3 regions of the Neorhizobium sp. PAMB6630 genome follow, and region 2 is predicted to be linked to each of the others. Evidence: predicted binding sites of a transcription regulator. Region 2 holds the regulator's gene; each other region holds the start of a gene.

Region 1 (9,708 bases), 1.2 Mb from region 2:
GAAGGCCAACCAGGCGGAAGGGTTCGATTGCCCCGGCTGCGCCTGGCCCGACCCAAAACACACCTCATCCTTCGAGTTCTGCGAAAACGGCGCCAAGGCGATCACCTGGGAATCCACCGCCAAACGCATCGGCCCGGAATTTTTCGCAGAGCATACGGTCAGCGAATTGTGGACCTGGACCGACCATCAGCTCGAGGATCAGGGACGCCTCACGCACCCGATGATCTACGACGCCAAGCTGGACCGTTACCAGCCGATCGACTGGGCTGACGCCTTCAAACTGATCGGCGAGGGCCTGAACGCGCTGGAGAACCCTGATCAGGCAGAATTCTACACGTCCGGACGCGCCTCCAACGAGGCCGCCTTCCTGTTCCAGCTTTTTGTGCGCGCCTATGGCACCAACAATTTTCCCGACTGTTCGAACATGTGCCACGAGGCGACCAGCGTCGGCCTGCCGAAATCGATCGGCGTCGGCAAGGGCACGGTGCTGCTGGAGGATTTCGATCATTGCGACGCCATCTTCAGCTTCGGCCACAACCCCGGCACCAACCATCCGCGCATGATGGCGACACTGCACGAGGCCGCACGGCGCGGCGTGCCGATCATTGTGTTCAATCCGCTGAAGGAACGGGCGCTCGAAAAGTTTGCCTCGCCGCAAGACCCGGTGGAGATGGCGACGTTCTCTTCCACACCGATTGCCTCCGCCTACCATCAGGTGAAGGCCGGCGGTGACCTCGCCGCCCTCAAGGGCCTGATGAAGGCCGTGTTCGAGCGCGACGATGCCGACAGTGACGCCGGTGGACCGGGCGTTCTCGATCGGGATTTCCTCGCCGAACACACCATCGGGCTTGAAGCGTTGCGGCAGGATATCGATGCAACCTCCTGGCAAGCCATTGTTTTGAAGTCGGGCCTCACGCAAGAGGCTCTGCGTGGCGCAGCGGATGTCTACATCAAGGCGAAGAAGGTGATTGCCTGCTACGGCATGGGCATCACCCAGCATGCGCATGGCACGGAAAACGTTCAGCAGCTCGCCAATTTCCTGCTGCTGCGCGGCAATATCGGCCGTGAAGGCGCCGGCATCTGCCCCTTGCGCGGCCATTCAAACGTGCAGGGTGACCGCACCGTCGGCATTACCGAAATTCCGACGCCGGCCCTCCTCGATGGCATCGAACGGGCCTTTGGTTTTCGCCCGACTGGCGACAAGGGCCACAATGCCGTGGAAGCGGTGGACGCGATCAATGACGGCACCTCAAAAGCCCTGATCTGCCTCGGCGGCAATCTCGCCGTCGCCATGCCCGATACGGAGTACACGTTCGAAGCGATGCGCAAGCTGGATCTCTCCGTCCACATCGCCACAAAACTCAACCGCTCGCACCTTTTGACGGGCAAGACGACAATCGTCCTGCCCTGCTTCGGGCGCACCGATCTCGATGTGCAGGCATCGGGTCCGCAATCGGTGACGGTCGAGGATTCCATGTCGATGGTGCATGCCTCGCGCGGCTTTCTCAACCCGCCGGGCGAACTGCTTCTATCGGAGCCGGCCATTGTTGTCGGCATGGCGAAGGCGACGCTGGGTGACCGTTACGGCATCGACTGGGACGGGATGCTCGCAAACTACGACCGCATCCGGGACAAGATCGAAGTCGTGTTTCCCGATTTTGCCGATTACAACGCCCGCGTCCGCGTCAAGGGCGGCTTTCGCCTGACCGTCGGTGCGTCCGACCGTGTCTGGAACACGCCATCGGGCAAGGCAACGTTTCTCGTGGCGCGCGGGCTTGAGGAAGACGGCGCAGGTCTTTCCGCGGATGCCCTGGTGCTGACGACACTTCGTGCCCACGACCAGTACAACACCACCATCTACGGCATGGATGACCGTTATCGCGGCGTGTTCGGCCGCCGCGACGTGGTGTTCATGAACGCCGAGGATCTGGCCGCCCGCGGGCTTGCCGATGGCGACCGCATCGACATCCGCTCGCTGTTTTCAGGTGACGACCGCCCGCGCGGCGTGACCGGTTACACCGCTGTCGCCTACGATATCCCCAGGGGCTCCATTGCCGGTTATTATCCCGAAATGAACGCGGTGATCGCCATGGCCGATCACGACAGGCGCTCCGGCACGCCGGCCTACAAGGGCGTGCCCGTACGGGTCTTGCGCTCAGCCTGATGAAAAAAGGCCCCGGCGAGACAATCGCCGGGGCCTTTAAAGTTTTGCCGAGAGCTGAAAGAGCTTACTTCTTCATGCCCGGCAGAGTCACGCGAAACACCTGGAACATGGTGTCGACGTCGGCACCACCTTCGGCCTTGTAGGCCGCGCCCACCTGGAAACCATCCTGCGTCAGGAAATCGTTGTCATTGGCGACGAAGAGGAAATAGTCATCCGGCGCTGCCGGATCGAGAGCGCTTGCAATCGACATGGCCTCCCACTTTTCAGAGAGGTTGTTGCGGTCGTTCGGCGCGCCATTGTGCAGGCCGAAACGGGCAAGCTCTGCTGCATCGTTCAAGTCGATGAAATCGGAGAGCTTGGCCGGCGTGACGGAGGTATCCACAACGCCCTTGGGGGCGACCGGCTTCATGGCATCGAAATCGCCGTTGGCGATGTCGGTGGCGGATGACAGGTCGACGAGATCGATCTTGCGATAGACGGAGGTGTCGCCCTTCAGTCCCTGGCCGTTGTTGCTGTCGCGGGCAATCATCAGGAAAGCCTTGTCGGAGAGCGCCAGGATCTCGCTCTGGGCGGCAACGGCCACCTTGCCCTTGTTGTCGAAGGTCGGCAGCGGCACGACATATTCATGCACCAGCTTCAGCTTGGACACGTCGCTGGCATCATAAACGAGCGCGCGGGTATTCATGCGGGTCGAGGACGAATCGCCGCCATCCTGGCGGGTCGCCGATTGCAGCACGGCAATCGCGAACTTGCCATCCGGCGTCATCGACATGCCCTCAAGGCCCTGGTTGTTCTGGCGGCCGGTATCGGGATCCTTCGGGTCCGGCTTCTTGCCGCCGGCATCGACATTGTTGGAGGAGAAGTTCAGCGCATCCTTGCGCATCGGTAACAGCGCCTTCGGCGGCTGCGTGGCAGAGAGCAGTTTGCCGTCTGCACCGAAGCGATAGATGTAAGGGCCGTATTCGTCGCTGATCAGCATCGAGCCGTCATTCAGAAGCACGACGGCTTCCGGATCGAGCGAAACCTTGCCGGTGCGCGCTTCCGGAAGTGCCGGCAGCGTGCCAGAGGCGGCGCGAACGCCTGATTCCGGATCAAGCCCGGTCATGCTCTTGCCCTGGTTGTCGAGAAGCAGAACCGTATCGACAAGCTTTGCTTCAAGTCCCGTTTGCTGTTTGTCGGCGGCAACGGCAGCACCTGCCGCTGCCGGCGTCAGGCGCAGTTCAATCCGGTTGATGCGGGTGTTGTAGTCGGTCGTGCCTTCGACGTTATAACCACGGTCCGGCAGCAGCCACAGCGCGCCCGTATAGGCATCGCCATCCTTTTTCCAGCTCTTTGTGTCGAAGGCCATGCCGGAACCGGAGCCAAAGGTTTCGCCGAACTTGTCCTTGAGGTTTGCCGGCATGCGGCCGATGGCCACAAGGCCCTTGTTGGTGACGGTCACGCCGGCGGCGCTGACGCTGCCCTCGGCAAGAGCCGCAACGGGCGACAGAAAGAGCGAGGCGGCAAGCGCCATCTTCAGGCAATGCGAAACACGGGTGTTGGAAGTGCGCATGGATGCGGCCCTCTGGAAAAATTTCGGGAGAGGATCCGTTCGCCACGCCCTTGGACCCGGTAAAGGAGCCTTTTGCCCCTTCATCCTCCAGCAGTCGAACGCCCCCAGCCCTTGTCTCTAGGCGGCCAATATGACGGCTGGATGAAGCCTGGCACCGCTTGTGATGCTCAGGCGGGTTGCGGTGCGATTTCGCTTGGTGGCTGCGGTTCCACCGGTGCCTTCGGCGTCCAGGGCGGCGTGATAAGCGCGCCGGAAATCAACAGCTTTGCGGCATCCTCCGGCGTCATGTCGAGCATGACGATGCGGCTTTTCGGCACGAACAGCAAAAATCCGGCGGTCGGCACCGGCGTCGGCGGCAGGAAGACGGCGATCATCTCCTCGCCGGTCTCGTTGAGGCGGGCCGCCACCTCGCCTTGCGCTTCCGCCGAGATGAACACCAGCGCCCAGGTGCCGGGGCCGGGAAACTCAATGAGCCCGACCTTCTTGAACGAGGTGGACTGGTCCTTCAGCACCGTCTCGAAAATCTGCTTCAGGCTCTTGTAGAGCGTGCGCACCAGCGGCGTGTGATGCAGGATCGATTCGCCGAATTTGACGACCGAGCGGCCGATGAGGTTCTTTCCGAGAAAACCGATCACGGTGATGAACACCATGGCGATCAACAGCCCGGTGCCGGGGATCGCGATATCGAAATAATACTGCGGATTGTAACGCTCGGGGATATAGGGCGTCACCCAGCTGTCGGCCCAGTCGATAAAGGCAAATGTCAGCCAGATGGTGATGGCAAGCGGCGCGCAGATAATGAGGCCGGTGAGGAAATTGTTCCGCAGCCGGCCGGCCAGCGTAATTCTTTCCGGGATATCCGTCATCGTAATCCGTCAATCATGCTGCAGTGCCGTAAAACGGCAGGTGAAGCCGGACAATGCCGGAGGGCACCTGCCCCCGCAAGGGCACAGGCTTCAAATAATCGCGTCCGCGTCAACGACGGGAGAAACCGGCATCGGTGACAATGCCGGCCGAAGAACTCACTCCACCGTCACCGACTTGGCAAGATTGCGCGGCTGATCAACGTCCGTGCCCATGAAAACCGCCGTGTGATAGGCCAGAAGCTGGACCGGCAGCGCAAAGATCATCGGAGAAATCACCTCGTCCACGACAGGCAGAACGATGGTCGCCATGGTCGGAAGTTTAGAGGCGGCCGCTCCCTTTTCGTCGGTGATGAAGATGATCTTGCCGCCACGGGCGGCCACTTCCTGCATGTTGGAGACGGTTTTTTCAAAGAACCGGTCATGCGGGGCAATGACGATGACAGGCATGTTTTCATCAATCAGCGCAATCGGCCCATGCTTCAGTTCGCCCGCCGCATAACCTTCCGCATGGATATAGGAGATTTCCTTGAGTTTGAGCGCGCCTTCCAGCGCCAGCGGGTAGCTGGTGCCGCGTCCGAGATAAAGCACATCCTTGAAGCGCGACAGGTCGCGCGACAGCGTTTCCATCTGCGGCTGGATGAGGTTCAGCACATGGCTCATCACGCGGGGCATCTCGATCAGATGGCGCACCATGGCCTTTTCGCCCACCTCGGACAACGTGCCACGCGCCCGGCCGGCCTGGATGGCAAGCGAGGCCAGCACCGCCAGCTGGCAGGTGAAGGCTTTTGTCGAGGCAACGCCGATTTCGGGACCGGCCAGAATCGGAAACACCGCGTCGGCTTCCCGCGCAATGGTCGATTCGCGCACGTTGACGATGGCGCCGATCGGCAGCCCCGCCTCCTTGCAATAGCGCAGCGAAGCCAGCGTATCGGCGGTTTCGCCCGATTGCGAGATGAACAGCGCCGCCTGATCGGAAGACAGCGGCATTTCGCGGTAGCGAAATTCCGAGGCGACATCGATTTCCACCGGCAGGCGCGCATAACGCTCGAACCAGTATTTGCCGATGAGACCAGCCAGATAGGCGGTGCCGCAGGCGGAAATGGCAAGGCTTCTAACCTTCGCGAAATCGATGGCCGGGCCTTGCGCCTTCACCGTGCCGCTTGCAAAATCCACGTAGTGGCTGAGCGCATGCGAAATGATTTCCGGCTGCTCGTAGATTTCCTTTTCCATGAAATGGCGGTGATTGCCCTTGTCGACCATCAGGGCTGCGGCCTGCGAAATCTGCATCGGCCGCGAGACCGGCTTTCCGGCATAATCCATGATCGACACGCCGCGCGCGGTCATCACGGCGCAATCGCCATCCACGAGATAGGTGATGCGGTTGGTAAAGGGTGCGAGCGCAATCGCGTCGGAGCCCAGAAACATCTCGCCCTCACCATGCCCGATGGCGAGCGGCGGCCCGAAGCGGGCGCTGAAAATCGTGCCGGGATCATCGGCAAACATCACCACCAGAGCATAGGCGCCGCTGACGCGGTTCAGCATGGAAAGCATCGCCGCCTGATGATCCTTGCCCGCACGGATAAATTTGGCCAGCAGATGCGCCACCACTTCCGTATCCGTCTGGCTTTCGAAGATAGCACCTTCGGAAAGCAGTTCATCGCGCAGCTCGGAAAAATTCTCGATAATGCCGTTATGGACGACCGCCACGCCCTCGACGAAATGCGGATGCGCATTGGTTTCGTTCGGCACGCCATGGGTTGCCCAGCGGGTATGGGCGATACCGATCTCACCGGGCAATGGTTCCAGGGACAGCTTCTTTTCGAGGTTGAACAGTTTTCCCTCGGCGCGGCGGCGCTCCATCACGCCGTCATGGATCGTGGCAACACCGGCCGAATCATAACCGCGATATTCCAGCCGCCGCAACGCATCGACCAGCCGTTCCGCCACCGGTGCCTTGCCGACGATGCCAACGATACCGCACATATGAACCTCTTTCGTTTTCTCGAATGCGCGAATTCCTACCGCACCGCACACAATGTGCAATTGGCGCGCCGGTCAAATTCGATTTGTTACGGTAATCTATCTGAGTTTACCGGCTGTTCTTCCGCGAAGCTTTCAAGGCCTGCGCCCGTTCGCGCACGGCTTTCGCCCGTTCCGGCTTCACCTCCTGGCGGGCACGACCAAAGGCCAGCGCATCCTCGGGCACATCCTGCGTAATCACGCTGCCGGAGGCGATATAGGCACCGTTTCCGATGGTAACCGGAGCGACCAGCGCGGAATTCGAGCCGATGAAGGCGTTTTCGCCGATCCGCGTCTCGCTCTTGTTAAAACCATCGTAATTGCAGGTGATGGTGCCGGCCCCGATATTCGTGCCCGCGCCAATGGAGGCATCGCCGATATAGGTGAGATGGTTCACTTTGGCGCCCGCCCCGATCTCGGCTTTCTTCACCTCGCAGAAATTACCGACCTTGGAACCTTCGCCGAGATTGGCGCCCGGGCGCAGGCGCGCAAACGGGCCAACCGTTGCGCCGGATGCCACATAGGCCCCTTCCAGATGCGAAAAGGCATGGATCACCGCACCCGTTTCCACCGTCACGCCCGGGCCGAAGACCACATTCGGCTCGATCAGCACATCCGGCTGAAGCACGGTGTCATGGGCAAGAAACACCGTTTCCGGCGCAATCATCGAAACGCCTGAGAGCATCATCTCATGACGGCGGCGCTGCTGCCAGCTTGTCTCCAGAAGCGCCAGTTCGGCGCGCGTGTTGCAGCCGGCAAGTTCGGCCTCGGGCGCATCGATGGCAACCACCCGGCCACCGTGGGCACGGGCGATTTCCACGAGATCCGTCAGGTAATATTCGCCCTTGGCATTGCTATTGCCGATCTTTTCCAGCCATTCGAGCGCACGGGCGCCATTGATGGCCATCAGCCCGCTATTGCACCAGCTGACCTTGCGTTCCTCGTCGGTTGCGTCCTTTTCCTCGCGGATCGCCACCAATTCGCCATCCTCGACCAGAAGCCGGCCATAACCGAACGGGTTTTGCGTGTGAAAGCCGATCACCACCACGTCAGCGCCTTGGGCCAGTTTTTCGCGGGCGGCAAGAAAGGTTTCAGGGCGCACCAGCGGCACGTCGCCATAGGTCACCACCACGTCATCGAAGCCTTGCGCAATGGCCTCGCGTGCCGTCAGCACCGCATGGCCTGTCCCGCGCCGCTCGACCTGCAAAACTGTGGTGATCTCGATGCCTCCGGTGACGGCAGCTTTGGCGACCGCCTCCGCATCCCGCCCGAGCACAAGGGCTGCATTTTCCATGCCGGCATCGCCGATGGCGCGCATGACATGACCGATCATCGGCAGCCCGGCAATCGGATGCAGAACCTTCGACATCGACGACTTCATCCGGGTGCTGTCGCCGGCGGCGAGGATCACGGCAAGGCAGGTGCGAGGCATTGAGGTCTCCATGAACGTCTTCGGCGCGCTTCATATCAGCAGTTGCGCCGACACGCCAACAGGCAGTGTATCAAGCCGCCGCATCAGCCTCTGCCATTGCGACAAAATGCAAAAAGGGCGCCACGGTGGCGCCCTTCGCATTCCTGTTCGACAGCTGGCCCAAAAGCCGAGCAATCGTCGCTGTGCTTTACTGCGGCAGCTTGTCGTCGACGCCCTGCACGTAGAAATTCATGCCGAGGAGCACGCCGTCTTCAGCCTTTTCGCCAGCCTTCAGCCAGGGCGAACCGTCCTGCTTGTTGATCGGGCCGGTGAAGGGATGCAGTTCGCCAGACTTGATCTTGGCTTCGGTTTCTTCCGCCATCGCCTTCACGTCATCGGGCATGTTGGTGTAGGGCGCCATGGTCAGGATGCCGTCCTTCAGGCCGTCCCAGATCTGTTCGGACTTCCAGGTGCCGTCCAGAAGCGCCTTGGTGCGCTTGATGTAATAGGCGCCCCAGGTGTCGACGATGGCGGTCAGCTGCGTCTTCGGGCCGGCAGCAATCATGTCGGAGGCCTGGCCGAAGGCCATGATGCCGCGTTCGGCGGCAACCTGCATCGGAGCCGTCGTATCCGTGTGCTGCGTCATCACGTCGACGCCCTGGTCGATCAGAGCCTTGGCGGCATCGGCTTCCTTGCCCGGGTCGAACCAGGTGTTGGCCCAGACGACCTTCAGCTTGAATTCCGGGTTCACAGACTTTGCGCCGAGTTCAAAGGCGTTGATGCCCATGACGACTTCAGGGATCGGGAAGGAAGCGATGTAACCGGCGACGCCCTTCTTCGACATCTTTGCTGCGATCTGGCCCTGGATATACCGGCCTTCGTAGAAGCGCGAATTGTAGGTGGCGAGGTTTTCCGCCGCCTTGAAGCCGGTGGCGTGCTCGAACTTCACCTTCGGGAACTTTGCCGCAACCTTCACGGTCGCATCCATGAAGCCGAAGGACGTGGTGTAGACGAGAGCGCAGCCGGAGCGCGCCATGCGCTCGATGGCACGTTCAGCGTCCGGACCTTCCGGCACGCTTTCCAGATACGGCGTTTCGATCTTGTCGCCGAGCGCCTTCTGCAGCTCCTGGCGGCCTATGTCATGCGCCTGCGTCCAGCCGCCATCGGTCTTGGTGCCGACGTAGATGAAACACACCTTGGTTTTTTCCTGCGCCTCGGCGCCCACGGTAAAACTGCCCAGCGTGGCAGCCGTGGCGGCGAGTGCGATAATCAGCTTCTTCATTGTACAACCCCTGTTTGGCTCGAAGCTACGGTATGGATGGTGCCGCCTCAGCGGTCCGGAACGAAGGGTTTCCCCAGGCAAGCCGGCGTATTGATGAGCGTTGTGCGGCGATTATGCGAGATCACGATGAGAACGACAATAGTCACGGCGTAAGGCAGCATCGAGAGAAACTGCGAGGGCACACCGATGCCGAGCGCCTGCGCATGCAATTGCAGGATGCCGACCGCGCCGAAAATGTAGCCGCCGGCCAGAACCCGCCACGGCCGCCAGGAGGCAAACACCACGAGCGCCAGCGCAATCCAGCCGCGACCGGCCGCCATGTTCTCCACCCATTGCGGCGTGTAGACAAGCGACAGCTGCGCGCCGGCCAGCCCCGCACAAGCGCCACCGAACATAACCGCCAGATACCGCGTG
Region 2 (9,708 bases):
AGAACCCGGCCGCGACGAAGGCTTTTGGTGCCATGACGCCCGGTGCCCATCTGTCGGCGCGGCTTCGCACGCCGGGAATCCTGGACATGGTGCGCGAAACGATTGCCACCGGCGAGCCGAACCAGATCGAACATTCCGAACGCCATCCTTCCGAGCGGGTCTATATCCTGCGGGTGGCGCCCATCGAGGATGGGGGGAGCGGTTTCGCCAAGCGCTATTTCGCGCTGTCCTTCCGGGATATTTCCGAGCTTCGCAGCATTGACCGCATGCGCTCCGATTTTGTGGCCAATGCCAGCCACGAGTTGCGCACGCCGCTTGCGTCGCTGCGCGGCTTCATCGAGACGCTGCAGGGGCCCGCGAAATCCGATCTCGCCGCCCATGAGCGGTTTCTCGCCATCATGCTCGATCAGGCAACCCGCATGAGCCGTCTGGTGGACGACCTGCTGTCGCTGTCGCGTCTGGAATCCAAGGCGCATATCGCGCCCAATCAGATGGTGGATCTGGTGCCGCTCGTCGGCAGCGTGCGCGATTCCCTGGTTCCGCTTGCCCACGAACTGGGCGTCGAGATCCGCATGCACCTGCCTGATGGCAAGGTGGAGGTCACCGGTGACCGCGACGAACTGGTGCAGGTCATCGAAAACCTCATCGAGAACGCCTGCAAATATGGCCAGGAGGGCAAGATCGTCGATGTTCACCTGCGCCGCGAGCCACAACAGCCGGTGGAATTCAGCGTCATCGACCGGGGAGCGGGCATTCCTGCCGAGCATGTGCCGCGTCTGACGGAAAGGTTTTACCGCGTCAGCGTGGCCGACAGCCGGTCGAAAAAGGGCACGGGTCTCGGGCTTGCCATCGTCAAACATATCCTCACGCGGCACCGCGCGCGCCTGATCGTTAAATCCGAGCTGGGCAAGGGAACGGACTTTACCGTAAGATTTTGACACAAAGAACGGTTCAGACGCGTTAAGCTGAAAAATAACGACGCGTTTTCAAAGGCTTGACGTGTCACAAATGTTTCACCGAAATGACATAAAAGGTGAGGCTCGGGCGGCTAAGACATGGCTGCTTGATGGCCGGCACGCTTAAAAAGCCGGTTGCAGCCAGAATTCACACAAGCCCATGACGGGAGATCACAATGAACATCCTGAAGCTTTCCGCAGCTGCCCTGGTGGCATCTGTCGCATTTGCAGGCGCCGCTGCCGCACGCGACCAGATCCAGGTTGCCGGCTCGTCCACCGTTCTGCCTTATGCCAAGATCGTTGCTGAAACTTTCGGCGAGACCTTCCCGAACTTCAAGACCCCGGTCGTTGAATCGGGCGGCTCCGGCGCCGGCCTCAAGGAATTCTGCAAGGGCGTCGGCGAAGCCACCATCGACATCGCCAATGCCTCGCGCCCGATCAACAAGTCCGAACTGGAAGCCTGCAAGGCTGCCGGCGTCACCGACGTTCAGGAAGTTCGCATCGGTTATGACGGCATCGTCTTCGCTTCGGCTTCCAGCAATGGCGACATGAAGATCGAGCCGAAGGACCTCTACAAGGCGCTGGCCGCTGAAGTTGTCGTCGACGGCAAGCTCGTTGCCAACCCCTACAAGAACTGGTCGGACGTTAACGCAACGCTGCCGAAGGGCCCGATCGCTGCCTATATCCCCGGCTCCAAGCACGGCACCCGCGAAGTCTTCGAAGAGAAGATCATGACGGAAGGCTGCAAGGAATCCGGCGCTGCTGAAGTCATCAAGGCTGCCATCACCGATGCCAAGCAGGCTGCTGCCAAGTGCGTCGCCATCCGCAAGGACGGTGCTGCTGTTGATATCGACGGCGACTACACCGAAACGCTCGCTCGCATCTCGGCCAACAAGACCGGCCTTGGCGTGTTTGGCCTGGCCTTCTACGAAAACAACATGGACAAGCTGAAGGTTGCAACCGTCAAGGACGTTGTTCCGTCGACGGAAACCATCTCTTCCGGCAAGTATCCGGTCTCGCGTCCGCTGTTCTTCTACGTCAAGAAGGCACACCTGGGCGTTATCCCGGGCCTCAAGGAATACGTCGAGTTCTTCATCTCCGACGCCATGGTCGGCCCTGACTCGCCGCTGGCCGAATACGGCCTGGTTGCTGCTCCGGACGCAGAGCGCGAAGCTGTTCGCAAGGCCTTTGCTGCTGGCAAGACCATGTAATTTCCAAGCTTGCCGGCGGAAGATGCTTCCGCCGGCAAGTGCCTTATGGCGCCGTCCGGCATTGGCCGGATGAAAACCTGACTGTTTGCTAACACCTGTTTTTACCAAAATTTAGTCTGCTTCAATGAATGAAGCCGAACGGCGCATGGCACATGCTGCCGAACAGGCGGTGGCTGGGGGATTTAATGAGTACATCAATGCTCCTTCTGACGACGGCGGTGATAGCCATTCTGGGCTATCTTGCCGGCACGCGGCGTGCGCTTGCACTCTCCGGTGGCCGGTCGTCGAACATGCATTCAAGACCGGGCTATTACGGCTCGTTCGTCGCCGTCTGGGCGGGCCTTCCGGCGCTCCTCGTCCTTGCCGTCTGGCTGATCGTCTCGCCGGCGGTCATCAATAACGTCGTGCGCAACGATTTTCCGGCGGATGCGCTGGCGGAATCGGCTGCGACGCAGAGCCTCAACTTCGGCATGATCGAGGGCATTGCACGCGGTCTCAATGCGCTGTCTGCCGAAGAAACGGCGCAGGCTGAGCGCAATCCGGACGAACTTCGCGCGCTGATGGGAAGCCGCGGCGTGGCCATCGCCGGCGAGCCGCAAGCCTATATGGTCAAGGCCGCAGTCGACCTGAACCGCCTGCGCGCGCTGAATGGCTGGGCAACCGCCTTCATCGTCACGATCATCGCGCTTATCGGCGGCTTCGTGTCCTATCGGATGATCAAGCCGCGTTTCCGGGCGCGCAACCGCGTCGAACATGTCATTCTGGGCAGCCTTATCGTTGCCTCCTCCATTGCCATCCTCACCACTGTCGGCATCGTTGCCTCGATGCTGACGGAAGCGACGCAGTTCTTCCATGCCGTGCCGGCCTGGGAATTCTTCTTCGGAACGGTGTGGGATCCGCGTTTTGCGGCGGCCGGTTCTGGCGGTTCGGAAGGCCAGTTCGGCCTCATCCCGCTCTTGCTCGGTACGCTTTATATCGGCTTCGTCGCCATGCTGTTTGCCGTGCCGGTCGGCCTGTTCTCGGCCATCTACATGGCCGAATATGCCTCGCCGCGGCTGCGCGCCATCGTCAAGCCGCTTCTCGAAGTGCTCGCCGGCATTCCCACCATCGTCTACGGCTTTTTCGCGCTGACGACGGTTGGACCTTTCCTGCGCGATATCTCCGCGCAGATCGCAGGCCTGACGACTGGAAACTATACCAGCTTTATCCAGGCGCAGAGCGTGCTGACCGCCGGCTTCGTCATGGGCATCATGCTGATCCCCTATGTGTCCTCGCTGTCGGATGACATCATCACCGCTGTGCCGCGTGCCATGCGTGATGGTTCGCTCGGTCTTGGTGCCACACGGTCCGAAACGGTCAAGCGCGTCATCCTGCCGGCCGCTCTTCCGGGCATCGTCGGCGCCCTCCTGATGACTGCTTCGCGCGCCATCGGCGAGACAATGATCGTAGTGCTTGCCGCCGGTGTTGCCGCCCGCATGCAGCTTAATCCCTTTGAGCCGATGACAACGGTAACGGTGAAGATCGTCAACCAGTTGACGGGCGATCTGGAGTTCACCTCGCCGCAGACGCTTGTTGCCTTTGCGCTTGGTATCACGCTGTTTGCCATCACGCTTTGCCTGAACATCTACGCGCTCTATATCGTGCGCAAATACCGGGAGCAGTACGAATGAGCCAGGTTGTCACGCCTTCGGCCACTCCGGCCGCCGCACGCCCCCGCGTGCGCCGCGACATCGGCATCAAGCGTCGTTACGCCGCCGAACGTCGTTTCCGCGCCTATGGCATCGCCGCCATTCTCTTCGGCCTCATCTTCCTGTTCATGCTGCTGACCTCGGTCGTCTCCAAGGGCTATACGGCGTTCCAGCAGACGATGATCACGGTGCCAATCGAGTTTTCCGAGCAGGTGATCGATCCCAACAATGAGCGGGCAACCAATCCGCAGAAACTCCTCACGGCGAACTATCCGGTGCTGGCCCGCAATGCGCTCGCCAAAGTGCTCGGCGTTGCCGAAAACGACCGCACCAAGATGCGCGAAGTGGGCCAGATGCTGTCAGACAGCGTGCGTGCCCAGCTGCGTGACCTCGTGGTTGCCAATCCCTCGATCATCGGGACGACGCAGAGCGTGCGTCTTCTGGCAGCCGGCGATCTCGACTCCGCCTTCAAGGGGCAGATCGATCTCGACGTGACCGAGAGCAACCGCAAGATCTCCGACCAGCAGGTTGGCTGGATGAAGCAGATGGCCGAGGCCGGCACGCTTGCCAAGCATTTCAACACGGGCATCTTTGTGAACGGCGCCTCCAGCCGTCCGGAAGCAGCCGGTGTCGGTGTGGCGCTGATCGGTTCGTTCTACATGATGCTGATCGTACTGGTTCTGGCTCTGCCTATCGGCGTTGCCGCGTCCATCTATCTTGAAGAGTTCGCCCCGAAGAACCGCTTCACGGACCTCATCGAGGTCAACATCAACAACCTGGCAGCCGTTCCCTCGATTGTTTACGGCCTTCTCGGTCTTGCGGTGTTCATCAACTTCATGGGCCTGCCGCGTTCGGCCTCGCTGATCGGCGGCCTGGTGCTGACCCTGATGACGCTGCCGACGATCATCATCGCCACGCGTGCGGCGCTGAAGGCTGTGCCCCCGTCCATTCGGGCAGCAGCGCTCGGGCTTGGCGCCTCCAAGATGCAGACGATCTTCCATCACGTTCTGCCGCTTGCGATGCCGGGCATCCTGACGGGCACCATCATCGGTCTGGCCCACGCGCTCGGTGAAACCGCGCCGCTTCTCCTGATCGGTATGGTCGCCTTTGTCGCCAACTACCCGACCACGCCGCTCGATCCGTCGACGGCCTTGCCGGTGCAGATCTACATGTGGGCTAACGAGGCGGAACGCGCCTTCGTGGAGCGCACCTCGGGAGCAATCATCATCCTGCTCCTGTTCCTGATCGCAATGAATGTTGGCGCAATCCTCTTGCGTCGTCGCTTCGAACGGCGTTGGTAGAAGGACCCGGACCATGAACATGATGTCGGAAGCAGCAGTTGAAAAGGCTCTGGATCAGAAAATGAATGACGTTTCCTACAAGATGGTGGGCAAGGACGTTTCTGTCTATTACGGCGAGAAGCGGGCCCTCTTCGACGTAAACCTCAATGTCCGCGAGAACACGGTGACGGCGCTGATCGGCCCTTCGGGCTGCGGCAAGTCCACCTTCCTGCGTTGCCTCAACCGCATGAACGATACGATCGAAAGCTGCCGTGTCACCGGGCGTATCACGCTCGATGCCGACGATATCTACGATCCGTCGATCGACGTGGTGGAACTGCGCGCCCGCGTCGGCATGGTGTTCCAGAAGCCGAACCCGTTCCCGAAGTCGATCTACGAAAACATCGCCTACGGTCCGCGCATTCACGGCCTTGCCCGCAACAAGGCGGACATGGACCAGATCGTCGAGGCAAGCCTGCAGCGTGCGGGCCTCTGGAACGAAGCAAAGGACCGCCTGCAGGAATCTGGCACCGGCCTTTCCGGTGGCCAGCAGCAGCGCCTCTGCATTGCCCGCGCCATTGCCGTTTCGCCTGAGGTCATCCTGATGGACGAGCCCTGCTCGGCGCTCGATCCGATTGCGACGGCCAAGGTGGAAGAGCTGATCCACGAACTTCGCAGCAATTACACCATCGTCATCGTCACCCACTCGATGCAGCAGGCGGCCCGCGTGTCGCAGCGCACCGCCATGTTCCATCTCGGCCAGCTGGTCGAGGAGAACGACACGGACAAGATGTTCACCAACCCGGATGATCAGCGTACGCAGGATTACATCATGGGCCGCTTCGGCTGATTGCCGTTACACCCATGCCCTTGCGCTGACACCCCTATCCGAGGACGCCAAATATGCCTTCGCACATCCTTTCGGCCTATGACGAAGACCTGAAATATCTGAACCGCCGGATTTCCGAAATGGGCGGCCTTGCCGAGCAGATGTGCGGCGATGCCGTGCGGGCGCTGGTCAATTCCGATGGCGCGCTTGCCCAGAAGGTCATCTCCGACGATGTGATCCTGGATCACGCTGAACGCGAGATCCAGGAAAAGGCGATCATCACCATCGCCAAGCGCCAGCCGATGGCGGCTGACCTGCGCGAAATCATCGGAACGCTGCGTATCGCTGCCGATCTGGAGCGCGTCGGCGACCTTGGCAAGAACACTGCCAAGCGCGTCATCGCAGTGCAGGGCACCGGCGTGCCGCGCAAGCTTGCTCGCGGCCTGGAACACCTGTCGGAGCTTGCGCTGGTTCAGCTGAAGGAAGTGCTGGACGTGTTTTCCAGCCGTTCCGTGCAGAAGGCCGAAGCCATTCGCCAGCGCGACGAGGAAATCGACGCGATGTACACCTCGCTGTTTCGCGAGCTGTTGACCTACATGATGGAAGATCCGCGCAACATCACGTCGTGCACGCATCTTCTGTTCTGCGCCAAGAACATCGAGCGCATCGGCGACCACGCCACCAACATCGCCGAAACCATCTATTACATCGCAACAGGTGCCCAGCCTGAAGGCGAGCGCCCCAAGGACGATACGTCCAACACGCTTGGTGCTGTGGCCGAGTAAGGCCATACTGACGGAGTGCCTGAACCATGCTGCCCAAAATTGCGGTTGTGGAGGACGAGGAAGCTCTCAGCGTCCTCCTGCGCTATAATCTCGAGGCCGAAGGCTACGAGGTCGAGACGATCCTGCGCGGAGACGAGGCGGAGATCCGCCTCCAGGAACGGTTGCCGGATCTGTTGATCCTCGACTGGATGCTGCCGGGCGTATCGGGCATCGAGCTTTGCCGGCGCTTACGCATGCGTCCGGAAACCGAACGGCTGCCGATCATCATGCTGACGGCACGCGGTGAGGAAAGCGAACGGGTGCGGGGCCTTGCCACCGGTGCCGACGATTACGTCGTCAAGCCGTTCTCGACGCCGGAACTGATGGCGCGGGTGAAGGCCATGCTGCGACGTGCTCGGCCCGAGGTTCTCTCCAGCGTGCTGCGCTGCGGTGATATAGAGCTGGACCGCGAGACGCACCGCGTTCACCGTAAAAGCCGCGAAGTGCGGCTTGGGCCGACGGAATTCCGCCTCCTGGAATTTCTGATGGCCTCGCCGGGCCGCGTCTATTCACGCTCGCAGCTGCTCGATGGCGTCTGGGGCCATGATATCTACGTGGATGAACGCACCGTCGACGTGCATGTCGGGCGCCTGCGCAAGGCACTCAACTTCTCCAACATGCAGGATGTGATCCGCACCGTGCGCGGCGCCGGATATTCGATGGAAGCCTGAAGCGCGTTCGTCACGTCTGATGAAACACGGTTTTGACGCCCGGCGGCTCTTGGCTCCGGGCGTTCTTTTGTCGGCTTTTTCAGGGTGTCTCCAGGCACAAAAAAACGGGCGCGAGGCCCGTTTTCAGAGTGCTGAGCGGCAAACGCTCGAAAAGATATCAGGCGCGGGCAGCAGCCGAGATGTTGGCAGCCTTACGACGCTCGTTGACCGGCTGGTAGGCGAGGCGAGCGTGATATTTGCAGTAGGGCGAGGTATCGGCAGAATCCGAACCGCAGAAGTGGAAGTCGTCCTTCAGGGGATCGCCCATCGGCCACTTGCAGGTGCGTTCCGTCAGGTCCGTCAGCGAAAGCTTACGCGACATCGGTACCACGACATTGCTCGGGGCGCGGAATTCCGTCGGCTGTACGGCCTCGACTTCCGGCGCTACCACGGCAACACCAACCGCATGGGGTGTGGTACGGGCAGGATTGGTTGTGGTGCGGGCCGCAAAGTTCGGGGCGCGCGGAGCAGAGGTGGTGCGCTTGGGCGCGGTGCGCGCCGTTGCCTGCGTGCCGCCGGCCTTGACGCGGCCTGGCAGGTTGAGACGGTGTACCTTGCCGATCACGGCGTTGCGGCTGACGCCGCCCAGCTGTGTTGCGATCTGGCTTGCGCTCAGGCCTTCGGCCCAAAGCCGCTTTAGTCTCTCGACGCGCTCGTCCGTCCAGTTCATGCCATCTCTCCGCCGTAGGGGCTGTGCGGACAGAATCGCTCACCTGCCGGCGGGAAGATTTCCTGCCGGACATACCATATATATGTGCTTGGTGACTAGTTCCGCCGCATGCAGTCTAGTAATTGATCTTTAACCTATCGACCCCGGGACTCGCTGACAAGAGTCGGCGGAATCGCGGCGAATCGATTTCAGGGTTTTCCCCAACTTGCTTTTAAGGCGAGTCTTTTTTGTCACAGCGCAAAAGCTTCGCGCAAGCCAGCCTCACGCAGCGGAAATCCCCTGAAATTCAAGCGATTTGTTGACAGTTGATCCTGAAATGCCGATAGTGCGCCAGCCGCCGCTTAAGGCGGCATTTTTAGTTTCTGGTTTGAATTCCGGCGGCCGTGCCGCCACAAGGGATTATCGTTGCCCAAGGAGTGATGTCGCCATGGCTGAAGCCGCACTTTTCGACACCTTTGCACGGGCTCCGCTGCGTTTCGTGCGCGGCGAGGGCGTCTGGCTCGTGACGGAAACGGGCGAGCGATATCTCGATTTCGGCGCAGGCGTTGCCGTGACCTCCTGCGGCCATTCCAATCCGCATCTGGTCGCGGCGCTGAAGGACCAGGCCGACAAGGTCTGGCACCTGTCCAACCTCTATGAAATTCCCGAGCAGGAACGGCTTGCCCGCCGCCTGACCGAGGCGACCTTTGCCGACAAGGTGTTCTTCACCAATTCCGGTGCGGAAGCGCTGGAATGCGCCATCAAGACGGCGCGTCGTTACCATTATTCCAAGGGCCACCCGGAAAAATTCCACATCATCACCTTCGAAGGCGCCTTCCATGGCCGCACGATCGCGACGATTGCTGCCGGCGGCCAGGAAAAATACATGGAAGGTTTTGGGCCCAAGGCGCCCGGTTTCGACCAGGTGCCGTTTGACGACATGGACGCGCTGAAGGCGGCCATCACCGAAAACACCGCAGCGCTGCTGATCGAGCCAATCCAGGGCGAGGGCGGCATCCGTGTGGTGTCGAAGGAATTCCTGCGTGAACTGCGCCAGATCTGCGACGACAACGGCATCCTTTTGATGTTTGACGAGGTGCAGTCCGGCGTTGGTCGTACCGGCAAATTTTTTGCCTATGAGGCAACCGGCATTACCCCCGATATCATGGCCGTGGCCAAGGGCATCGGCGGCGGTTTTCCCTTCGGCGCCTGCCTTGCCACTGCCGAGGCCGCCTCAGGCATGAAGCCCGGCGTTCACGGCACGACCTATGGCGGCAATCCGCTCGCCATGGCTGTCGGCAATGCCGTGCTCGACGTGGTGCTGGCCGATGGTTTCCTCGACAATGTGCGCGATGTGGCGCTGGTTTTCCGCCAGGGCCTTGCCTCGCTCAAGGACCGTTTCCCCGACGTGATCGAGGAAATCCGCGGCGAAGGCCTGATGCTGGGCGTCAAGGCGCGCGTGCCCGCTGGCGAACTGGCGCTGGCCATGCGCGAGGAACATCTGTTGGGCGTTCCCGCCGGCGATAACGTCATTCGTCTGCTGCCGCCGCTGGTGGTCACG
Region 3 (9,708 bases), 1.5 Mb from region 2:
GGTGCTGAATGAACCGGTGTTTGCCGATATCGTAGCGGTCACCAAACGCCATGGCGGCCTTCTCGGCGGTGCCACCCGCATCCTGCCCGACTTCGAAAAGATCCTCGAAACCCTGTTTCGGGCAGCCGCCGACCATGGCCTCGACATCGACCTGCATGTGGATGAGACGGAAGACCGGCAGGTCTTGACGCTGAAAACCATTGCCGAGACAAAACTGCGGCTCGGTTTTGAGGGCGCTGTCACCGTCGGTCATTGCTGCTCGCTGGCGCGCCAGGACGAGGAACTGGCCAAGCGGACGGTGGATCTGGTGGCCGAAGCCGGCCTTTCGGTCGTGTCGCTTCCCATGTGCAACATGTATCTGCAGGATCGCCATGCGGGGCGCACACCACGCTGGCGCGGCGTCACACTGTTTCATGAACTGACGGCGGCCGGCGTCAAAACCTCCGTCTCCTCCGACAACACCCGCGATCCCTTTTATGCCTATGGCGACCTCGATGCCGTGGAAGTGTTTCGCGAATCGGTGCGCATCCTGCATCTCGACCATCCGCTCGATGAGGCCGCGCGCGTGGTGACGACGACCCCCGCCGACAGTCTCGGCCGCTCCGATATCGGCCGCATCAAGGCGGGCCTTGCCGCCGATCTCGTGTTGTTTTCGGCGCGCCGCTGGAGCGAATTTCTTTCCCGTCCGCAGGCGGACCGCATCGTGATGCGGAATGGCATGGGCATCGACCGCCGCCTGCCGGATTACCGTGACCTTGACCCCATTCTGGACCGATAACATGGCCGATTACGCGCAGATCAAGAAAGACCTCGACGGCATTGCGGTCGAAGATAATCCGGCGCTGGTGCGCCAGAAAAGCCGGGATTTCTACTGGTATTCCCCCATCCTGAAGGCCGAGCTTGACCATGTGACGGCCGATCTCGTGGTGTCGCCAACCTCGGAAGAAGAGGTCATCCGCACCCTGAAAGTGGCTTATGCGCATGGCGTGCCGGTCACGCCGCGCGGAGCGGGAACCGGCAATTACGGGCAGGCCATGCCGCTTGCCGGTGGCATCGTGTTGAACCTCATCAACATGAACAAGGTGAAGGAAATCCATCCCGGCCGCGTCATCTGCGAACCCGGCATCGTGATTGCCGAACTGGACCGCCAGACGAAAGCCCATTCCGGACAGGAGCTGCGTTTTCACCCCTCCACGGCGCAATCGGCCACCATCGGCGGGTTCGTGGCCGGCGGCTCCGGCGGCGTCGGCTCCATTCATTGGGGCGGGCTTCGCGATCTCGGCAATATCCTGTCGCTGCGCGTCGTCACCATGGAGGCGGAACCGCGCGTGCTCGACCTCAAGGCCTGGGACCTGCAGAAGGTGACCCATGCCTATGGCACCAATGGCATTATCACGCAGGTGGAAATGCCGCTGGCCCCCGCCTATGACTGGGTGGATGTGCTCGTCGGTTACGACGATTACATGGATGCCGTCCGTCTTGCCGATGCGCTCGCCCACAAGAACGGCATTTTGCTCAAGGAAGTCGCGCCGATTGCAGCGCCGATCCCGTTCGATTTCTTCCCCCGCCACAAGCCGTTCATCCGCCACCGCGACCAGTCCATCGTGGTCCTGATGGTGGCGCCGCAGTCCATGGAGCCGTTCCTGGCGCTGACGGACAAGATGAAGGGCGAAGTGCTGTTCCGCTCCGATACCGTGGAGAGCATGAAGGGCATTCCACATGCCTACGAACTCGGCTGGAACCACACGACGCTGCGGGCGCTAAAAGTCGATCCGAGCTTCACCTATCTGCAGGTGCAATATCCGGGGCCGGACCATGTGGCAAAGGTTGCCAAGATGACGGAGATCTTTGGCGACGAGGTGCCCGGCCATCTGGAATTCATCAAGTTCGACGGGCGCATGCAATGTTCCGGCCTGCCGCTGGTGCGCTACACTACAAAAGAGCGGCTGGAAGAGATCATCCGCATCCACGAGGAGAATGGCTGCCCGGTGTTTAACCCGCACCGCTATACGCTGGAAGAAGGCGGCATGAAGCAGACGGACGAAGTCCAGCTTGCCTTCAAGAAGGAAACCGATCCGCAGGGGCTTCTCAACCCCGGCAAGATGATCGCCTGGGACAATCCGGATTTCGATTTCAAGGCGGGCCAGAACTACCTGTTTCCGGGCCTGCAGGCCTTTTCCGAAGCGGGGGAGTAAGATCGCGCAGGTTTTCGTCCAGGGCTCCCCCTCACCCGCCCTCCGCTTCGCTCGGCCACCCTCTCCCCAAGGGGAGAGGAGAGCCACAAACGGTGCGGCTTCCTCCCTTCTCCCCCTCGGGGAGAAGGTGCCGGCAGGCGGATGAGGGGGCTGCCCCGCTCTCAACATCGCATCACACGAAGGACCTTATTTAACAATCACCGCCACTTTACTCACTCCGAAGGTACTCCCGGCCGGTCTTTCCGGCCCATGCAGGATTTCCGGCATGGCAGCTTTGATCCCCGGCCTGGCGGCGGTGGATAAAGGTGCTGGGACAAACGGCGCGGAAGTTTTGACCTGAAGCCCGAGTGCGATTGCATCGGGCGAAGATTTGGAGCTTTTCTCATGCGCGTACTCGTTCTGCATTCCCATCCCGTTGAGGAAAGTTATGGCAAGGCGCTGTTTCGCCAGACCTGTGAAAGTCTGGCGCAGGCAGGTCATGTCGTTGACGCCTGCGATCTTTATGCGGAAGGGTTCGATCCGGTACTCTCGGCCCACAGTCGGCGCATCTACCACGATTATCCCGAGAACATGGCGGGGCTTGAACCCTATGTGGAACGGCTGAAACAAGCCGAGGGTCTGGTGATCTGCACGCCGGTGTGGAATTTCGGCTTTCCTGCGATGCTGAAGGGTTATTTCGACCGGGTCTGGCTGCCGGGCGTGTCCTTCGCGCTCGAAAACGGCAAGCTGACGCCGACGCTTCGCCACATCCGCAAGCTGGCTGCGGTGATGACCTATGGCGGCACACCGATGCGGGCTTTTCTCGTTGGAAACCCGCCGAAAAAGGTCATCAAACGTGTCATCCGGGCACAGATCGCCATCGGCGCACCGGTGAAATTTCTCGCCCATTACGACATGAACAACTGCACCGAGGCCACGCGCGCCGCATTCCTTCAGCGTGTAAAGACCGAAATGGCACGCTTCTAAAGTTGTATCGTTTAAAGACATAATTAAATTTTCATCGCTATAAATCTCTTGGAACAAGAGGTTAAGCGATGCGCATTGTCCTACTAATCGCCCTTCTGATGCTCGTTGGGTGCGGTACCGCCCCCAGCAGGATCGACAATGCCTGCGCCATATTCGCACAACGTGATGGACTGTTTAACAACTGGGCCCGCGAAGCCAAAAATGCTTCACAACGATACGGTGTGCCGGTGCCGGTTCTGATGGCGACGATCTATACGGAATCCGGTTTCCGCGCCCGCGCACGGCCGCCCCGCACGAAGCTGCTGGGCTTTATTCCCTGGACACGCGCGTCGTCTGCCTATGGTTATGCGCAAGCGCTTGATGGCACCTGGGAAAGCTATCGCCGCGAAACCGGGCGCTGGGGCGCCAGCCGCTCCGACTTCGGCGATGCCATCGATTTCGTCGGCTGGTATCACCGCAAGAGCCATGACCGTAACGGCATTCCGCTCGAAGACGGCTACCGTCTTTATCTCGCCTATTATTCTGGCCATAGCGGTTATGAGCGTGGCGCGTTTTCCTCCGGCACCCGTCAGGCAGCACAGCGTTCGGCCAGCATGGCAAGCCGTTACGAAAACCAGTTGCGCGCCTGCGGCTACTGAGGACGAAAGACCTCCCGGACGACGCTGCCGCAGCGTCGTCCTTGCGCCAAGACGTCGCAGCCTCAACTCCTGCCGGCTCCATTTGCGCAAACGCAAGGCGCGCCCCTTTTCTGTCATGCCATCGTCAACTCCGCAGCGCAGCCTTGGCGCCAGACAATGCGGAGACCAACATGCTTCAGGTACAGACCTATAACGAAATCGCGGATGACGCTGCGGAAGCGGCGGCCACCAAGGCCATCGCGGCGCTCGGCGGAGATACGGCCGATGCCGGCGAGTTGAAAGCCGTGTTTGACGAGGTTGCGGCGCTGCGTTCAGCGATTGCCGATGCATCTCAGCCGCTGGCCGAAGAGCTTTTCGGCGCAACGCCCCTGCTTGCCGCAGATGCCGCGCGTCTTGCCAATCTTTCCCACTACCTCACGCTGCGCCGGCGCGACATCCGGCCCCTGCAACGCCAACTGATGCGCCTTGGCTTTTCCTCGCTCGGACGGCTTGAGAGCCGCGTTCTGCCCACGCTCGATGCCGTTCTGGCAAGCCTTGCGGCCGCAACGGCTTCTGCACCGCCCTTTTCACGCCCGACGGAAGAAACGTTCTTTCACGGGGAGCAAGCCCTTGCCGCAGCGGCAGGCGATCTGCTGGGGGCCGCGCCCTCCCATCGCCGTTGCCGCATCATGGTCACGCTGCCGAGCGAGGCCGCCGATGCGCCCGACATGGTGGCCGATCTCGTCAAGCGCGGCATGACGATTGCCCGTATCAACTGCGCCCACGACGATCGCGATGCCTGGCTTGCCATGGCAGGCCACGTGCGCGCAGCCGGCGAAAGGCTGGCACGCCCGGTAAAGGTGCTGATGGACATTGCCGGCCCCAAAATCCGCACGGAAACCGTGGCGCCGGCAAAGGGCGCCAAGCTGCAGGTGGGCGACCTGTTTCGGCTTGCGGCCGAGGGAGAACCCGGCCTTGCCGGCGGCGCAAGGGTCTGCGCGTCCGTGTCGCTGCCGCAGATCGTGACCCGCCTCTCGCTGGGCGACCGCATCCGCTACGACGATGGCAAGCTGGAAGGCGTGGTGGAGGCCCTGTCGGAAACGGCCGCCCTGGTGCGCGTCACCCGCTGCAAGACCGGCGGCGCCAAGATCAAGCCGGAAAAGGGCCTCAACCTGCCCGATACGGCGCTTGGCCTGTCGCCACTCACCGCCAAGGACGAAGCAGACCTCATGAGCGTTGTCGAATGCGCCGACATGATCGGTTATTCCTTCGTCAGCCGGCCGGAAGATATCGATCTTCTGGAGGCAGCCCTTGCCCGCCACGATGGCACAACGCCCGGCGGGGCAGAGAGGGCCGCCATGCGAAAAGGCAAGCTTGGCCTCGTTGCCAAGATCGAGCATCCGGATGCCGTGCGCAACCTGCCCGCCCTCATCGCAACAGCACTCCGCCACCGGCGCCCGTTCGGCGTGATGATCGCGCGCGGCGATCTGGCGGCCGAAATCGGCTTTGAACGGGTGGCGGAAATGCAGGAGGAGATCCTGTGGATCTGCGAGGCCGCCGCCGTTCCCACCATCTGGGCGACCCAGGTGCTGGAAGATCTGGTAAAGACCGGCCTACCCTCGCGCGGCGAAATGACCGATGCAGCCATGGCCGCGCGCGCCGAATGCGTGATGCTGAACAAGGGCCCGGCCGTGGCCGAGGCCGTCTCGCTGCTTGACCATCTGCTTTCGCGTATGGACGGCCACATGATGAAGAAGACGCCAATGCTGCGGGCATTAAAGAGCTGGCCCGACTGAGCCAACCCCAAGCCGCCGTCAAAACACTTTGGCGGCGGTGACTTCCACCTCGACCAGAAATTCCGGCCGGGTAAAGCCGCCAACGATAATCAGCGTGGAGACCGGCTTCGGCTCCGCCGTATAGCGATCGCGCACGGCCATATAGGGCGCAAAATCCTCGCGCTTCGTCACGAAACCGGAAATGCGGATGACATCGGCAAAACTCATACCCGCCTCGACCAGAATTGCCTCTATCGCCTGAAAACACAGCTCTGCCTGGCCTGTCACATCGGGGGGAATGCTGTCGTCTTGCGCAATGCCGAGCTGTCCCGACGTCACCAGCAGCGAAGCGCCCGGCGGCACGAGAAGCCCATGATTATAGTGCCCGAACGGCTTTCTGACCGAGGGGGGATTAAAGACCTGTTTGTCCAAGAAAACTCTCCGGAATGGCTGCATGCATGGCGGGTGGAGAGACTATCGGCCAGGGTTTTTGCCCATGCAAGCGGGAATACGGGCAAGCGGGAATGATGTCGGGCGGGAAATTGGAATTGGCCGGTCGCTTTGCCGCAAGGTGCCCCTCATCCCGTTGCCGCGACCTTCTCCTCGTTTTGACGGTAGGGCTACCGTATCTGAAATAAGACCCTCTCTGCCCTGCCGGGCATCTCCCCCGCAAGGGGGGAGATACGACGTGGCAATCGTCCCATTCTGCAAAAAGGGGCGCGGCGGGGTTAAGCCCTCCCCCTTGTGGGGAGGGTTTGGGAGGGGACTTGCGTCATATGCGATTGTCCTGGATCGGACGGGGAGAAGGGAGCATGCGGCCACCCAACGCGACCAGACCATTTGCCCTCCCGATCAGGCGCCGTAGGGCTGAAGGAAAGCCTTGAGCGCTTCGATTTCGTTGGGGCGGATTTCGTGGCCGCCGGGGTGCCAGTCCAGCGTCACGTCTTCGCCTTGCGCAACGAAATAATCCGCCAGCGCCTGTGTGAGCGGGACCGGGCAGATCGGATCGCGTTCGCCGGCGGTGATCAGCACCTTGCCGGATCCCGGACGCGGTTCTGGCGCGAACGGGATCAGCGGATGCATGAGCACAGAGGCGGCAAAAAGGTCCGGCTGTTCGATCACGACATTGGCCAGAATATTGGCGCCGTTGGAAAAGCCGAGACCGAGAACCGGCCCCGCCTGGTATTTGTCGCGGTTGGCGGCCACAAACTCCGCCATCCGCTGGGTCGCCCGCGCCAGATCGTCGAGATCATAGATGCCTTCCGCCTTGCGGCGGAAGAAGCGGGCGGCGCCGTGTTCGGCAACGTCGCCGCGCGGCGAGATCACCGTTGCCTCCGGCAAAAGCCGGCTGCCGAAATCAAAAAACTGGTTTTCGTCGCCGCCCGTGCCGTGAAACACGAAGAAGATGGGTGCGCCCGGTTTTCCCGAGCGCACGCGGTGCAGATAACTTTCCGTGCTCATGATGCCTCTCCTCAGCCTTCCAGCTTTTCCAGATGCTCTTCGAGATAGGAACGCAGGTGGCGGTGCTGGGCCGGAAGCTGCAGCGCCTGACCGAGATGCGCGGTGTCTTCATCGCGATCGAAGCCCGGTTCGTTGGTGGCGATTTCGAAAAGAACGCCGCCCGGCGTGCGGAAATAGATCGCCCAGAAGTAATCGCGGTCGATGACAGGCGTGACCTGATACCCGGTGTCCATCAGCGCCTTGCGCACTTCCAACTGCTTTGCGCGGTTTTCGACGGCAAAGGCAATGTGATGCACGGAGCCTGCCCCCTGCTGGGCACGCGCAATGTTCGGCATGGTCTCGATATCGATCGTATCGGCGCCATTGCCGCCGGGAATGGCCAAGCGTGTAACGCCATCCTTGCGGTCGACTTCCTGATAGCCCATGAACTTCAACAGCTCGACGGTTGCCCCTTCATCGCGAAGACGCATGGAGGCCGAGTGAAAGCCGCGGATGGCATGATCGGCATCGACACCGTTTCCGGTCCAGCCGGCGCGGGCATCGTCCTTGACTTCGGCAAGCGCAAAACCATCGCCATCGGGGCCAAAAAAGTTGAGGCGCTTTTCGCCAAAGGCTTCATCGGCCGTCATCTCCAGGCTGCCCTTGGCGGCAAGACGGTTGGCCCAGTAACCGAGCGAACCATCCGGCACGGCAAAGACCGTCGTGCCGACTTCGCCGGTGCCGGGACGGCCCTTGGCGATGTGCGGGAACGGGAAATAGGTCATGACGGAACCGGGTGTGCCCTGCTCATCGCCATAATAGAGATGGTAGACGTCAGGCGCATCGAAATTGACCGTCTGCTTGACGCGGCGAAGGCCGAGCGTATCGGTGAAGAACTTGTTGTTGCCGCGGGCGCTTGCGGCCATTGATGTAACGTGATGCAGGCCCTTGATCTGGTCGATCATGTGAAAAACCCCTTGTTTCCAGCGATCCGTCAACCGGCCCGCTTGTCTGGGGTGAAGATGGCCCTCTTCGGCTAAATTGCATAGAGTGAACGATCAGAACGGATCGTTCACAAAATAGAACTGGACGTCCTCATACATCCTGAACCGGCGTAGCGGGCAATTGCCAATCAATGGGATCACGCCCGTTGGAGATCAGGTAGGCGTTCGCCTTGGAAAAGTGCCCGGAGCCGAAAAAACCGTTATGGGCAGACAGCGGCGAGGGATGCGGCGCCTTCAGCACCAGATGCCGGCGCTGATCGACAAACCCCGCCTTCTTCTGGGCGTAAGCGCCCCAGAGCATGAAGACGACATGGGCGCATTCCTCGTTCACCACGCGGATCACCGCATCGGTAAACCGTTCCCAGCCCTTGCCCTGGTGGGCGGCGGCGCGCCCCTCCTCCACCGTTAAAACGCTGTTGAGCAACAGCACGCCCTGTCGCGCCCAATGCTCCAGAAAGCCATGCGCCGGCTGTTCGATGTGAAGATCCGTGCGCATTTCCTTGTAGATGTTGACGAGCGAGGGCGGCACGCGCACGCCGGGGCGCACGCTGAAACACAGGCCATGCGCCTGCCCTGCCCCATGATAAGGATCCTGCCCCAGAATCACGACCTTCACCTGGGGTAAAGGCGTCAGGTCAAGGGCGCGGAAATATTCCGGCCCCTTCGGAAAGATGTGCTTTCCCGCCTCTTTTTCCGAGAGCAGGAAAGACCGGAGAGCGCCCATGTAAGGCTCTGAAAATTCAGGCGCCAAGGCCTTTTTCCAGCTCTCTTCCAGTTTGACGCCCGTCTCCGTCATCGCGCTACCCTTTATCAGTTCAGGTGGAAATTGGCCTTGGAATGCCAGTCCCAGGCAGAGCGGATGATGTCGTGCAGCGAATATTGCGGCTCCCAGCCCAGCACGGCCTTTGCCTTGTCGTTGTTGGCAACCAGTGTGGTGGAATCGCCATCGCGACGGCCGACATACTCGACCGGGAACGGCTTGCCGGAGACTTCGGAGATCGTCGCCAGCAGTTCCTTCACCGTCGTGCCGGTGCCGGTGCCAAGGTTCAGTTCCACCGTCTCGCCGCCGGCCAGCAGATAATCGACGGCGCGCACATGGGCGTCAGCCAGATCGAGAACGTGGATGTAATCGCGCACGCAGGTGCCGTCGCGCGTGTCATAATCATCGCCGAACACCTTAAAACCCTGGCGGCGGCCAAGGGCTGCCTCGATGGCAAGCGGAATGGCATGGGTTTCCGGCGTATGCCATTCGCCGATGCGACCTTCGAAATCGGCGCCGGCCGCGTTGAAATAACGCAGCATCACCGAGCGCAGGCCCTTGTAGGTGCCGTAATCCTTCAGCGCCTGTTCGACGATAAATTTTGTGCGGCCATACGGGTTGATTGGGGCCTGCGGATGGGTTTCATCCATCGGCACCTGCACCGGCAAGCCGTAGGTGGCGCAGGTGGAGGAGAAAACGAAGGCTTTGACGCCGGCATCCATGGCAGCCGACAGAAGTGTGAGCGCGCCGATGACATTGTTGTCGTAGAAGGCGACCGGGTTCTTCACCGATTCGCCGACCTCGATCAGAGCTGCAAAGTGCAGGACGGCATCCGGCTTGTACTTTTCAAACACCTCGTCCAGACGCGCCCGGTCGCGGATATCGCCCTGTTCCAGCGGCCCCCATTTAGCAAATTCGGCATGCCCGTTCGACAGGTTGTCGAAAACAATC

The links. The regulator PhoB, encoded in region 2, activates phosphate uptake and scavenging genes when phosphate is short. The targets are predictions, from matches to a motif close to TGTCATNNANCTGTCAT.
Region 1: AC4CWF_RS10345 (esterase-like activity of phytase family protein) is a predicted target of PhoB. The motif match lies at 3,847-3,863, and genes of this name have one in related genera.
Region 3: AC4CWF_RS04930 (pyruvate kinase) is a predicted target of PhoB. The motif match lies at 3,911-3,927, and genes of this name have one in related genera.

What each region holds. Positions count from the first base shown of each region.
Region 1 is NZ_CM177836.1:2,189,358-2,199,065, forward strand. Features, by position in the region: gene AC4CWF_RS10340 (FdhF/YdeP family oxidoreductase) at 1-2,164, shown strand, start outside; gene AC4CWF_RS10345 (esterase-like activity of phytase family protein) at 2,229-3,716, opposite strand; gene AC4CWF_RS10350 (DUF502 domain-containing protein) at 3,884-4,582, opposite strand; gene glmS (glutamine--fructose-6-phosphate transaminase (isomerizing)) at 4,739-6,565, opposite strand; gene glmU (bifunctional UDP-N-acetylglucosamine diphosphorylase/glucosamine-1-phosphate N-acetyltransferase GlmU) at 6,672-8,033, opposite strand; gene AC4CWF_RS10365 (BMP family ABC transporter substrate-binding protein) at 8,221-9,294, opposite strand; gene AC4CWF_RS10370 (ABC transporter permease) at 9,342-9,708, opposite strand, start outside.
Region 2 is NZ_CM177836.1:3,433,369-3,443,076, reverse strand. Features, by position in the region: gene phoR (phosphate regulon sensor histidine kinase PhoR) at 1-938, shown strand, start outside; gene AC4CWF_RS16380 (substrate-binding domain-containing protein) at 1,133-2,167, shown strand; gene pstC (phosphate ABC transporter permease subunit PstC) at 2,353-3,837, shown strand; gene pstA (phosphate ABC transporter permease PstA) at 3,834-5,156, shown strand; gene pstB (phosphate ABC transporter ATP-binding protein PstB) at 5,170-5,985, shown strand; gene phoU (phosphate signaling complex protein PhoU) at 6,039-6,749, shown strand; gene phoB (phosphate regulon transcriptional regulator PhoB) at 6,776-7,459, shown strand; gene AC4CWF_RS16350 (GcrA family cell cycle regulator) at 7,617-8,168, opposite strand; gene AC4CWF_RS16345 (aspartate aminotransferase family protein) at 8,596-9,708, shown strand, end outside.
Region 3 is NZ_CM177836.1:1,043,369-1,053,076, reverse strand. Features, by position in the region: gene AC4CWF_RS04950 (cytosine deaminase) at 1-778, shown strand, start outside; gene AC4CWF_RS04945 (FAD-binding oxidoreductase) at 780-2,195, shown strand; gene AC4CWF_RS04940 (NAD(P)H-dependent oxidoreductase) at 2,580-3,161, shown strand; gene AC4CWF_RS04935 (transglycosylase SLT domain-containing protein) at 3,230-3,799, shown strand; gene AC4CWF_RS04930 (pyruvate kinase) at 3,970-5,574, shown strand; gene AC4CWF_RS04925 (RidA family protein) at 5,593-5,985, opposite strand; gene AC4CWF_RS04920 (alpha/beta hydrolase) at 6,406-7,014, opposite strand; gene AC4CWF_RS04915 (VOC family protein) at 7,026-7,958, opposite strand; gene ung (uracil-DNA glycosylase) at 8,089-8,793, opposite strand; gene galE (UDP-glucose 4-epimerase GalE) at 8,808-9,708, opposite strand, start outside.